Regions from separate parts of the Massilia sp. NP310 genome, predicted to be linked through region 1. Evidence: predicted binding sites of a transcription regulator. Region 1 holds the regulator's gene; the other holds the start of a gene.
The links. The regulator LexA, encoded in region 1, represses DNA repair genes until DNA is damaged. The targets are predictions, from matches to a motif close to ACTGTATNNNNATACAGT.
Positions count from the first base shown of each region.

Region 2: a site for LexA is predicted at 1,982-1,999, ahead of KY496_RS15280 (DNA topoisomerase IV subunit B). Genes of this name have one in related genera too.

Region 1 covers NZ_CP080379.1:2,568,021-2,572,434, forward strand. The annotation lists gene KY496_RS11310 (replicative DNA helicase) at 1-577, opposite strand, end outside; gene rplI (50S ribosomal protein L9) at 687-1,139, opposite strand; gene rpsR (30S ribosomal protein S18) at 1,178-1,468, opposite strand; gene priB (primosomal replication protein N) at 1,500-1,790, opposite strand; gene rpsF (30S ribosomal protein S6) at 1,832-2,224, opposite strand; gene lexA (transcriptional repressor LexA) at 2,509-3,138, shown strand; gene KY496_RS11340 (tetratricopeptide repeat protein) at 3,186-3,902, opposite strand; gene KY496_RS11345 (cystathionine gamma-synthase family protein) at 4,023-4,414, opposite strand, start outside.
Region 2 covers NZ_CP080379.1:3,478,861-3,483,274, reverse strand. The annotation lists gene KY496_RS15280 (DNA topoisomerase IV subunit B) at 1-1,915, opposite strand, end outside; gene KY496_RS15275 (two-component system response regulator) at 2,088-2,924, shown strand; gene KY496_RS15270 (gamma-glutamyl-gamma-aminobutyrate hydrolase family protein) at 2,991-3,989, shown strand; gene KY496_RS15265 (hypothetical protein) at 4,184-4,414, shown strand, end outside.

The DNA.
Region 1 (4,414 bases):
TCTCGCGCGAGTACAGTTCGTCGATGCGCTCGACCACCTGGGTCAGCAGCGGCTGCACCGCCAGCCAGCCCTGGGCGCCGCGGGCGCCCTGCTCGGCGATGGCGAAGATCCGCGATTCCGCCTCGTCGAGCATCTGCTTGACTTCCTTGCCCTGCGGATTGAAGGCATTGCCGGAAATCTCGTCGGCGACGGTGATCAGCTGGCGCAGGATGCCGCGGTCGCGCACGATCTCGGCGTAGCGGCGGATATTGGCGGCCGACGGCGTGTTCTGCGCCATCGCGTTCAGGTATTGCAGGCCACCCACTTCCTCGGCCTTGCCGAGCTGGTTGCAGGCTTCATAGACCGTGATCACGTCGGCCGGCTTGCCGGCGTTGATCAGGCGGACCATCTGTTCGAAGATGATGCGGTGATCGTAACGGTAGAAGTCTTCCGCATGCATGAAGTCGGCGATGCGGTCCCAGGCGGCATTATCGCGCAGCAGGCCGCCGATGACGGACTGCTCTGCTTCGATGGAGTGCGGGGGGATGCGCAGGGCTTCGATCTGCGGGTCTGAGGGTGCTGCGTTCATGGGCGGCATTATACCTTCTCCTGTCACACGGCTGTCATAATTGGTGAGTTTCAAAAGCAAAAAAGCCGGGAGAACCCGGCTTTTTCGTGTACTGCTTTTACTTCAGTTCAGCATTCGCTTAGGCAGCTTCGCCCACGACAGCGATGGTGATTTCCGACACGACGTCGGTGTGCAGGGCGACTGCAACCGGGAATTCGCCGGTGGTCTTCAGCGGGCCGTTCGGCAGGCGAACGGCAGCTTTTTCGACCGGGAAGCCCTGCTTGGTCAGCGCTTCAGCGATGTCCGCGTTGGTGACCGAACCGAACAGACGGCCGTCGACGCCGGCCTTCTGGCCGATGGTGACGGTCAGGCCGCTCAGCTTGTCGCCTTGGGCTTGGGCGGCTGCCAGCTTCTCGGCGGCTGCTTTTTCCAGTTCGGCGCGCTTGGCTTCGAACTCGGCCACTGCCGACGCGGTAGCGCGGCGTGCCATCTTTTGTGGGATCAGGAAGTTACGTGCGTAACCATCCTTGACTTTGACGACGTCGCCCAGGTTGCCGACGTTGATAACTTTTTCCAACAGAATAACTTGCATGTTTTATCTCCAGGATATCTGACTGTCGTGACCGACGATTAACCGTGGTGCAGGTCGGTGTACGGCAGCAGCGCCAGGTAACGGGCGCGCTTGATGGCGGCGTCGACCTGACGCTGGTAGTGCGCCTTGGTGCCGGTCAGACGTGCTGGCATGATCTTGCCGTTTTCCTGGACGAAGTCCTTCAGGGTGTCGACGTCTTTGTAGTCGACCTGCTCAACGCCGGCGGCGGTGAAGCGGCAGAATTTCTTGCGCTTGAACAGCGGGTTCTGCTGCTTGCGCTTCAGTTTTTCTTTGGCTTTGTTTTTGTCGAACTTTTTACCGAATGCCATTTCGAGGCTCCTGTATATCTAAATTGCCGAACTAGGCGGCACTGAAATCAATGATGTGAAACACCAGGGCTTTGCTGTTGCGATTTTTTCGTGCGAGGAATCCATCGAAGCGGTAGCTGGCGCCGAGCTCGGCGTTTCCGAACCTGCCCGAAATCTCGCCCGCGGCGAACGCGGGAACTTCGAACTCGACCAGGCGATCGATCCCCGCCTCGCGCTGATGCGAACTGTGCATCAGGACGGCTGAAACGATCGGCACGCCGGCCGGGGTGTAGCGCAGTACGTCACGCTCGGCGATGGTCGCCACGAGCTGGAGCTGATTCACCCGGTTCTACTACTGCTTGTTACGAATTCCTGGAAAAAATCTTAGGCAGCGGCGGCCGGGGCAGCTGCAGGAGCGGCTGCTTCTGCACGGTGGCTCTTGGCTGCGTCTTCGCGCTGCACCGATTTCATCATCGGCGACGGTGCGGTTTCTGCTTTCTTCATCTTGACGGTCAGATGACGCAGAACGGCATCATTGAACTTGAATGCGGTTTCCAGCTCGACCAGGGTCTCGTTGTCGCATTCGATGTTCAGGCAGATGTAGTGAGCTTTTGGCAGCTTCTGGATCTGGTAAGCCATCTGGCGGCGGCCCCAGTCTTCCACGCGATGGATGTTACCGCCGCGGCTGGTCACCGTGGTCTTGTAACGCTCGATCATCGCCGGGACTTGCTCGCTCTGGTCCGGATGGACGATAAAAACGATTTCATAATGACGCATGCATTACTCCTTGAGGACGTTTTACATAAATGCCCACCTCGGCGTCAAGACGAGTGTGGGAAGGGAACAGCCAGCTAGTATAGCGTGAAATGGGCAAAAAGGGAACTTGGCTGTCAAGCGCCCCATCGCGGCGCCGCGCTCACTCGACAATTAGGCCCATGGAAGCCCTATTTTTTGTCTTGTGCGCGCTTTTTTTGCGCTTTTTCGTGTATATCACTTGCGTATAGCAGAATACTGTACAAAAATACAGTCTACCTCTACAACCCGTTGCTGCAAGATTATTTATGCTCAAGCTCACTGCAAGGCAAGAACAGATCCTTAACCTGATCAAGGAAGCGATCGAGAACACGGGTTTCCCTCCGACCCGGGCCGAAATCGCGGCCGAACTGGGCTTCCGTTCGGCCAATGCGGCCGAAGAACACCTGCAAGCCCTGGCGCGCAAGGGCGCGATCGAGATTTCGCCGGGCACTTCGCGCGGCATCCGCCTGGTCGGCGCCAGCGTCGAGCAGATCCCGATGCCGCCACCTTCCCTGATGTCGCTGCCGCTGGTCGGTCGCGTCGCCGCCGGCAATCCGATCCTGGCGCAAGAACACGTCGAAGCGACCTATAACGTCGACACCGCGATGTTCGCGGCGCGGCCCGACTTCTTGCTCAAGGTAAAAGGCTGGTCGATGCGCGACGCCGGCATCATGGATGGCGACTTTTTGGCGGTCAAGAAAATCGATAGCGCCAAGAACGGCCAGATCGTCGTCGCCCGCCTGGGCGAGGAAGTCACCGTCAAGCGCTACCGCAAGACCGGCGACCTGGTCGAACTGCTGCCCGAGAACCCCGACTTCAAGGTCATCGAAGTCACGCCCGACGAAGAGTTTGCGCTCGAGGGACTGGCGGTTGGGTTGATGCGTAGCTGGAACTGATCGGCTTCACCTCTTGAGCACGCCGGCCTGCGGGCCGGCATTCACTATTATTGCTTGGCCTTGTTGACCACCGCATTATGCTGGTCCACGAAGGCCTCGGTCGCGCTGCGCCAGGCGGCGAAATCGGCCAATACCATCTTCGAATTGACTTTCGCTCCCTCGGCGATGTTCTGGCGCACCGCCTCCAGATAGGCGGTCGAGGCCTCGGTTTCCTGCTTGTTCATCAGCTTGGCGATGTCGGGCGGGATGCGCTTGGTCAGCGGCGACTGCGCGTTCAGGTTGGTCACCATCTTGTTGTAGCAATCCTGCCAGCTGGTCACGGCGTTGTTCACGCGCTCGATCTCTTCATTGATCTTCGACACCGCCGGGATGCGCGGCAACGGGCAGCGGTATTCGCCCGACTGCAGCTCGGCGCCATCGTAGCCCTTGATCCAGTAGTCGATCTCGGCGCGGCGAAGGACGCGCTGCTGCATGATCACGAGCGAGTCGGCGGCGACCTTATTGCCCTTGGCGGCCGACTTTTCGAACCACTCCTTCGCCTTTGCCTCGTCGACCGCGCCGGCTTCGCCATACCAGTACATCTGGCCCAGCTGCTGCTGGGCCTGTGGATTGCCGGCATTGGCCAGCTTGGTGTACAGCTTGAGCGCGCCCGCATAGTCCTTCTTCTCGAACAGGGCGTTGGCATCCTCGAGTTCGCCGGCGAAGGCGGCGCCACCGCTTGCGAAGGACACCGCGAGGAACAGGCAGGACAGGATTCGTTTCATGGGCATACCGTAAGGCTGGGCTGGTAAAAGTCCATGATAGCCGTGTTTTACGGCTGGGCTCAACCGCAAAAATGACGAGGCCGGCATTTGCCGGCCCGATCAGGACAGTTTTACCTGGCTTTACGCATCCAGCGCCTGGCGGAAGTCGCCGACCAGGTCGGCGGTGTCCTCGATGCCCACCGACACCCGGATCAGGCCTTCCGCGATGCCCATGCTGGCGCGCCGCTCGGGGCCCATCTCGAAGAAGATCGTGTGCGCCACCGGAATCACCAGGGTGCGGTTGTCGCCCAGGTTCGAGGCCGGGATCGCCAACTTGAGGCGGTTCAGGTAGTCGAACGGGTCGATCTCGTCCTTCAGCTCGAAGCTCAAGAGCGAGCCGCCGGAGCGGAACAGCGTCTCGACGATCGCATGCTGCGGGTGCGAGGCCAGGCCCGGGTAATGCACGGCGGCGACCCGGTCGTCGGCTTGGAGCATCGTCGCCAGCGCCAGCGCATTGGCGCAGGTGCGCTCCA
Region 2 (4,414 bases), 910 kb from region 1:
TGAAGCGCGATGCCGACTCGGCCACGTCGTACTGGCCGAACGAGACCGGCAGCAGGCGGCGCGTGTCCGGGTTCATGGTGGTTTCCCACAGCTGCTCGGCGTTCATCTCGCCCAGGCCCTTGAAGCGCGAGATGCTCCACACGCCTTCCTTCAGGCCCTCTTTCTTGAGCTTGTCCTCGATCGCCAGCAGCTCGCCGTCGTCCAGCGCGTACAGCTTCTGGATCGGCTTTTTGCCGCGCGCCGGCACGTCGACGCGGTACAGCGGCGGACGCGCGATGCAGATGTTCCCGTTGCGGAACAGGGCCGGGAAGTGCTTGAAGAACAGCGTCAGCAGCAGCACCTGGATGTGCGAACCGTCGACGTCCGCATCGGACAGGATGCAGATCTTCCCGTAGCGCAGGCTGGAGAGGTCGGGCGAATCGTTCGGTCCATGCGGATCGACGCCGATCGCCACCGAGATATCGTGGATCTCGTTGTTGGCGAACAGGCGGTCGCGGTCGGTCTCCCACGAGTTGAGCACCTTGCCGCGCAGCGGCAGGATGGCCTGGAATTCCTTGTCGCGGCCCATCTTGGCCGAGCCGCCGGCCGAGTCGCCCTCGACCAGGAACAGCTCGTTGCGCGTGATGTCGGTCGATTCGCAATCGGTCAGCTTGCCCGGCAACACCGCCACGCCGGACGATTTCTTCTTCTCGACTTTTTGCAGCGAACGCAGGCGCGACTGGGCCTGCTTGATGACCAGTTCGGCCAGCTTCTTGCCGTATTCGACGTGCTGGTTCAGCCACAGCTCGAGCGGCGGCTTCGTAAACGTCGACACCAGCTTGAGCGCGTCGCGCGAATTCAGGCGTTCCTTGGTCTGGCCCTGGAATTGCGGGTCCAGCACCTTGGCCGACAGCACGAACGAGACGCGCGCGAACACGTCTTCGGGCAGCAGCTTGACGCCCTTCGGCAGCAGGCCGTGCAGCTCGACGAAGTTCTTCACCGCGCCGAACAGGCCGTCGCGCAGGCCGGCTTCGTGGGTGCCGCCGCTCACGGTCGGGATCAGGTTGACGTAGGACTCGCGCACCACGCCGCCTTCTTCGGTCCAGGCCACGACCCAGTCGGCGCCTTCGCCTTCGGCAAAGCTGTCGTCGCCCGCGGCGGCAAACTGCGCGCCTTCGAACAGCGGGATCAGGGTCTCGCCGTTCGAGCTCTGGGCCAGCGCCTCGTTCAGGTAGCCGCGCAGGCCTTCGTCGTAGCGCCAGGTCTGGACGTCGCCGGTCTTGGCGTTGGTGAGCGTGACCGTCACGCCCGGCAGCAGCACCGCCTTCGAGCGCAGCAGGCGCTGCAGGTCGCCCAGCGGGATGTTCGGGGAATCGAAATACTTGCCGTCCGGCCAGGCGGTGACGCGGGTGCCGTTCTTCTTGCCGCCACGCTCGGCAGGGCTGGACGTGAGCGGCTCGATCACTTCGCCGTCGGCGAACACCAGCTTGTGCTGGCCGTTGCCCTGGTCGTCCTTGCGCCACACCTCGATCTCGAGGCGCTTCGACAGCGCATTGGTGACCGAGACGCCGACCCCGTGCAGGCCGCCCGAGAAGGCGTAGGCGCCGCCCGAACCCTTGTCGAACTTGCCGCCGGCGTGCAGGCGGGTGAACACGATCTCGACCGTGGACACGCCTTCTTCCGGGTGGATACCGACCGGGATGCCGCGGCCGTCGTCCTCGACCGTGATCGAACCGTCCGGGTTCAGGGTCACGCCGATGTTCTTGCAGTGACCGCCCAGCGCTTCGTCGGAGGCGTTGTCGATCACTTCCTGGATGATGTGGAGCGGGTTCTCCGTCCGGGTGTACATGCCCGGGCGCTGTTTGACAGGTTCGAGTCCCTTGAGGACGCGGATGGATGATTCGCTATAGTCTGGAGCGGGTTTCTTGGAGGCCATCTTGAAGATTGTTTGTCGAATGCTCCGGCATTCTAACTTGTCGGGAGGAAAAGGTTAGGCTTTTTTACTGTTTAAATATACAGTAGTTTGCGCTGTGACGTGCTTTTCGCTTTGCACGTTTGTGCTAGATTAAGCCGGATAACCACGGCAATGCCAGGGAGGGGCGTTACCGATGCACTTGTCCAGCTATCCGTTTTCCGTACGTCTGATCGGGTTCACACCTGGCGAAAGCGCGCGGCTCGAAGCCCTGCTGGCGCGGGCACCGGGCGTGGGGCCGTCGTATTCTTGCCTGCACGACGACAGTTTGCAAGAGCCGGACCTGTATATCGCCAACGGCGACAGCCCGACCGCGCTGACCCGGCTCGGTTGCCTGCCGCCGGGATCGCTGCAGCCGGCGCTCGTCATCGGCAACGCCGGCAACCCCGGCGCCGGACCCTGGCGCACCCTGGCGCGGCCGGTCGACCCCGTGCAGCTGCATGAAGCCCTGGCCGAACTGCTCGATACCCGGGTCCAGGTGCTGGTGCAGCAGAGCACCCGCACGGTCCGGCGCGTGCTGGCCGAGCGCCGCCGCCGTCCGCGCCTGGCGCCGGACTGCGAAACGCCGGCATTCTACACGCGCCTGCGCCGTGGTCCCGTAGATGGGGCCGTTCTGATCGTGGACAAGGAATGCAAGCTGCGAAACCAGGTGGCGCGCGTGCTCGGCCCGCGCCGGGTGCCGGTGGAATGGACCGACAGCGTGTGCGCGGCGGTGCGCCTGTGCGACGAAACGCCGGTAGCGCTGGTGCTGATCAATACGGCGGCGGCTGGCATCGAACCGTATGAGGTGTGCAGCTCGATCAAGTCGCAGGACGGCGCGCAGCGCACGCCGGTGGTGTTCCTGGTCGAGCAATCGTTTCACTACGACAGCGTGCGTGCGCGCCGCGCCGGGGCGCGCGGCCTGCTCACGACGCCGGTCGCCGGCCGCCACTGGATGCTGACCTTCCAGAAGCTGCTCGACCTTCCGGTGTAGGCGGAACGCGACGTTTTGTAACAAGTTTATATTGTGCGCAGCGGTGGCGAAGTTATATTAATAGCCATGGCTGAAGACGATCAAATCAAGCGCAACGATGATTCCGCCGCGGACGTGGACGAGCGCCGCGAGACCCGCGTGCGCGTGCCCGAACGGCGCGCCAGCGGCGGCCAGTCGCGCGGGCCCGCGCGCTACCTGCGCGATGGCGACAATGCCGTCGCCCTGGCCGGCCGGGTCATCACCTCGCGTTTTCGCTCGCTGCGCGAACGCTTCAACCGCGATTTCATGCAGCGCACGCTGCACATCGGCGTCTCGGCCCGCATCTTTCATCCGGCCGCCGGCGCCAAGGGGCTGCTCAGCAAGAACCTGCAGTATCTCGAGGAATCGATCGCCCAATGGGTGATGTCGCGCGATGTGCTGGTGTTCATGATCCCCACCGTGAATACCAACGGCCTGCTGCACCCCAGTAACATCACCCTGCGCCACTATGCGCGCCACCTCGACGGCCTGGTGCTGCAGGGCGGGGCCGACGTGGCGCCGCAAACCTATTCCGAAACCCCCACCCGTCCCGAATGGAGCGGCGACCGCGCGCGCGACGTCTACGAACTCGAACTGCTGCACGAATTCGTCGACGCCGGCAAACCGGTGCTGGGCGTGTGCCGTGGTTGCCAGCTGATCAACGTCGCCTTCGGCGGCACCCTGCACCAGGACGTCGCCACCGACATGCCCGAAGCCCTGGCTCACGTGCATGACATCTACGACGCGCACCGCCACGCCATCGTCTTCCCCAAGGGCTCGTCGCTGGGCCGCATGTTCCCCAAGGTCGAGCGGGCGATGGTGAACTCGATTCACCACCAGGCGGTCAAGGATCTCGGGCGCGACATCCGCATCGAGGCCATGTCCGAGCCGGACGGCGTAATCGAGGCGATCCGCTATCAGCGCGCCAACTTCGTCATGGGCCTGCAGTGGCACCCCGAGTTCCACCGCGCCGGCGGCGTCGACCTGCTCGACTGCACCCCGGTGCTCGACGAATTCCTGCGCGCGGCGCGTGAAACCCGGCTGTAATTTCCCGCTTTAATTGCTCTACAGAATTAACTGTCACCAGACCTCATCCGGACTGCGATTCGATTGCCGAAAACGCTTGCTTTCGCCGCGCGAGGCGTGAATAATGAAATGAGAATCATTCGCATCTTGTGCGAATCTCGACTCTTCACGTCCGATCGTTGCCGACCGCAACCGCTTTTTTGGGAGACGCTTGCATGACCATTTCCACCCCCCGCACGACGCCGTCGGAACCGCGCAGCCAGGACGCATTGCTGGTCGCTTCGCTCTTGCACCTGATGTCCAACTACACGACCCGTGGCGATGGCGAGCAGCCGTGCGTCAAGCTGGCGTCGGTGATCGAGCGTCACCTGTGCGCGCTGTCGCGCCTGCCGAACATCGATCCGGTGCTGCGCGCCACCTGCGAACAGCTGGCCGACCAGTGGGCG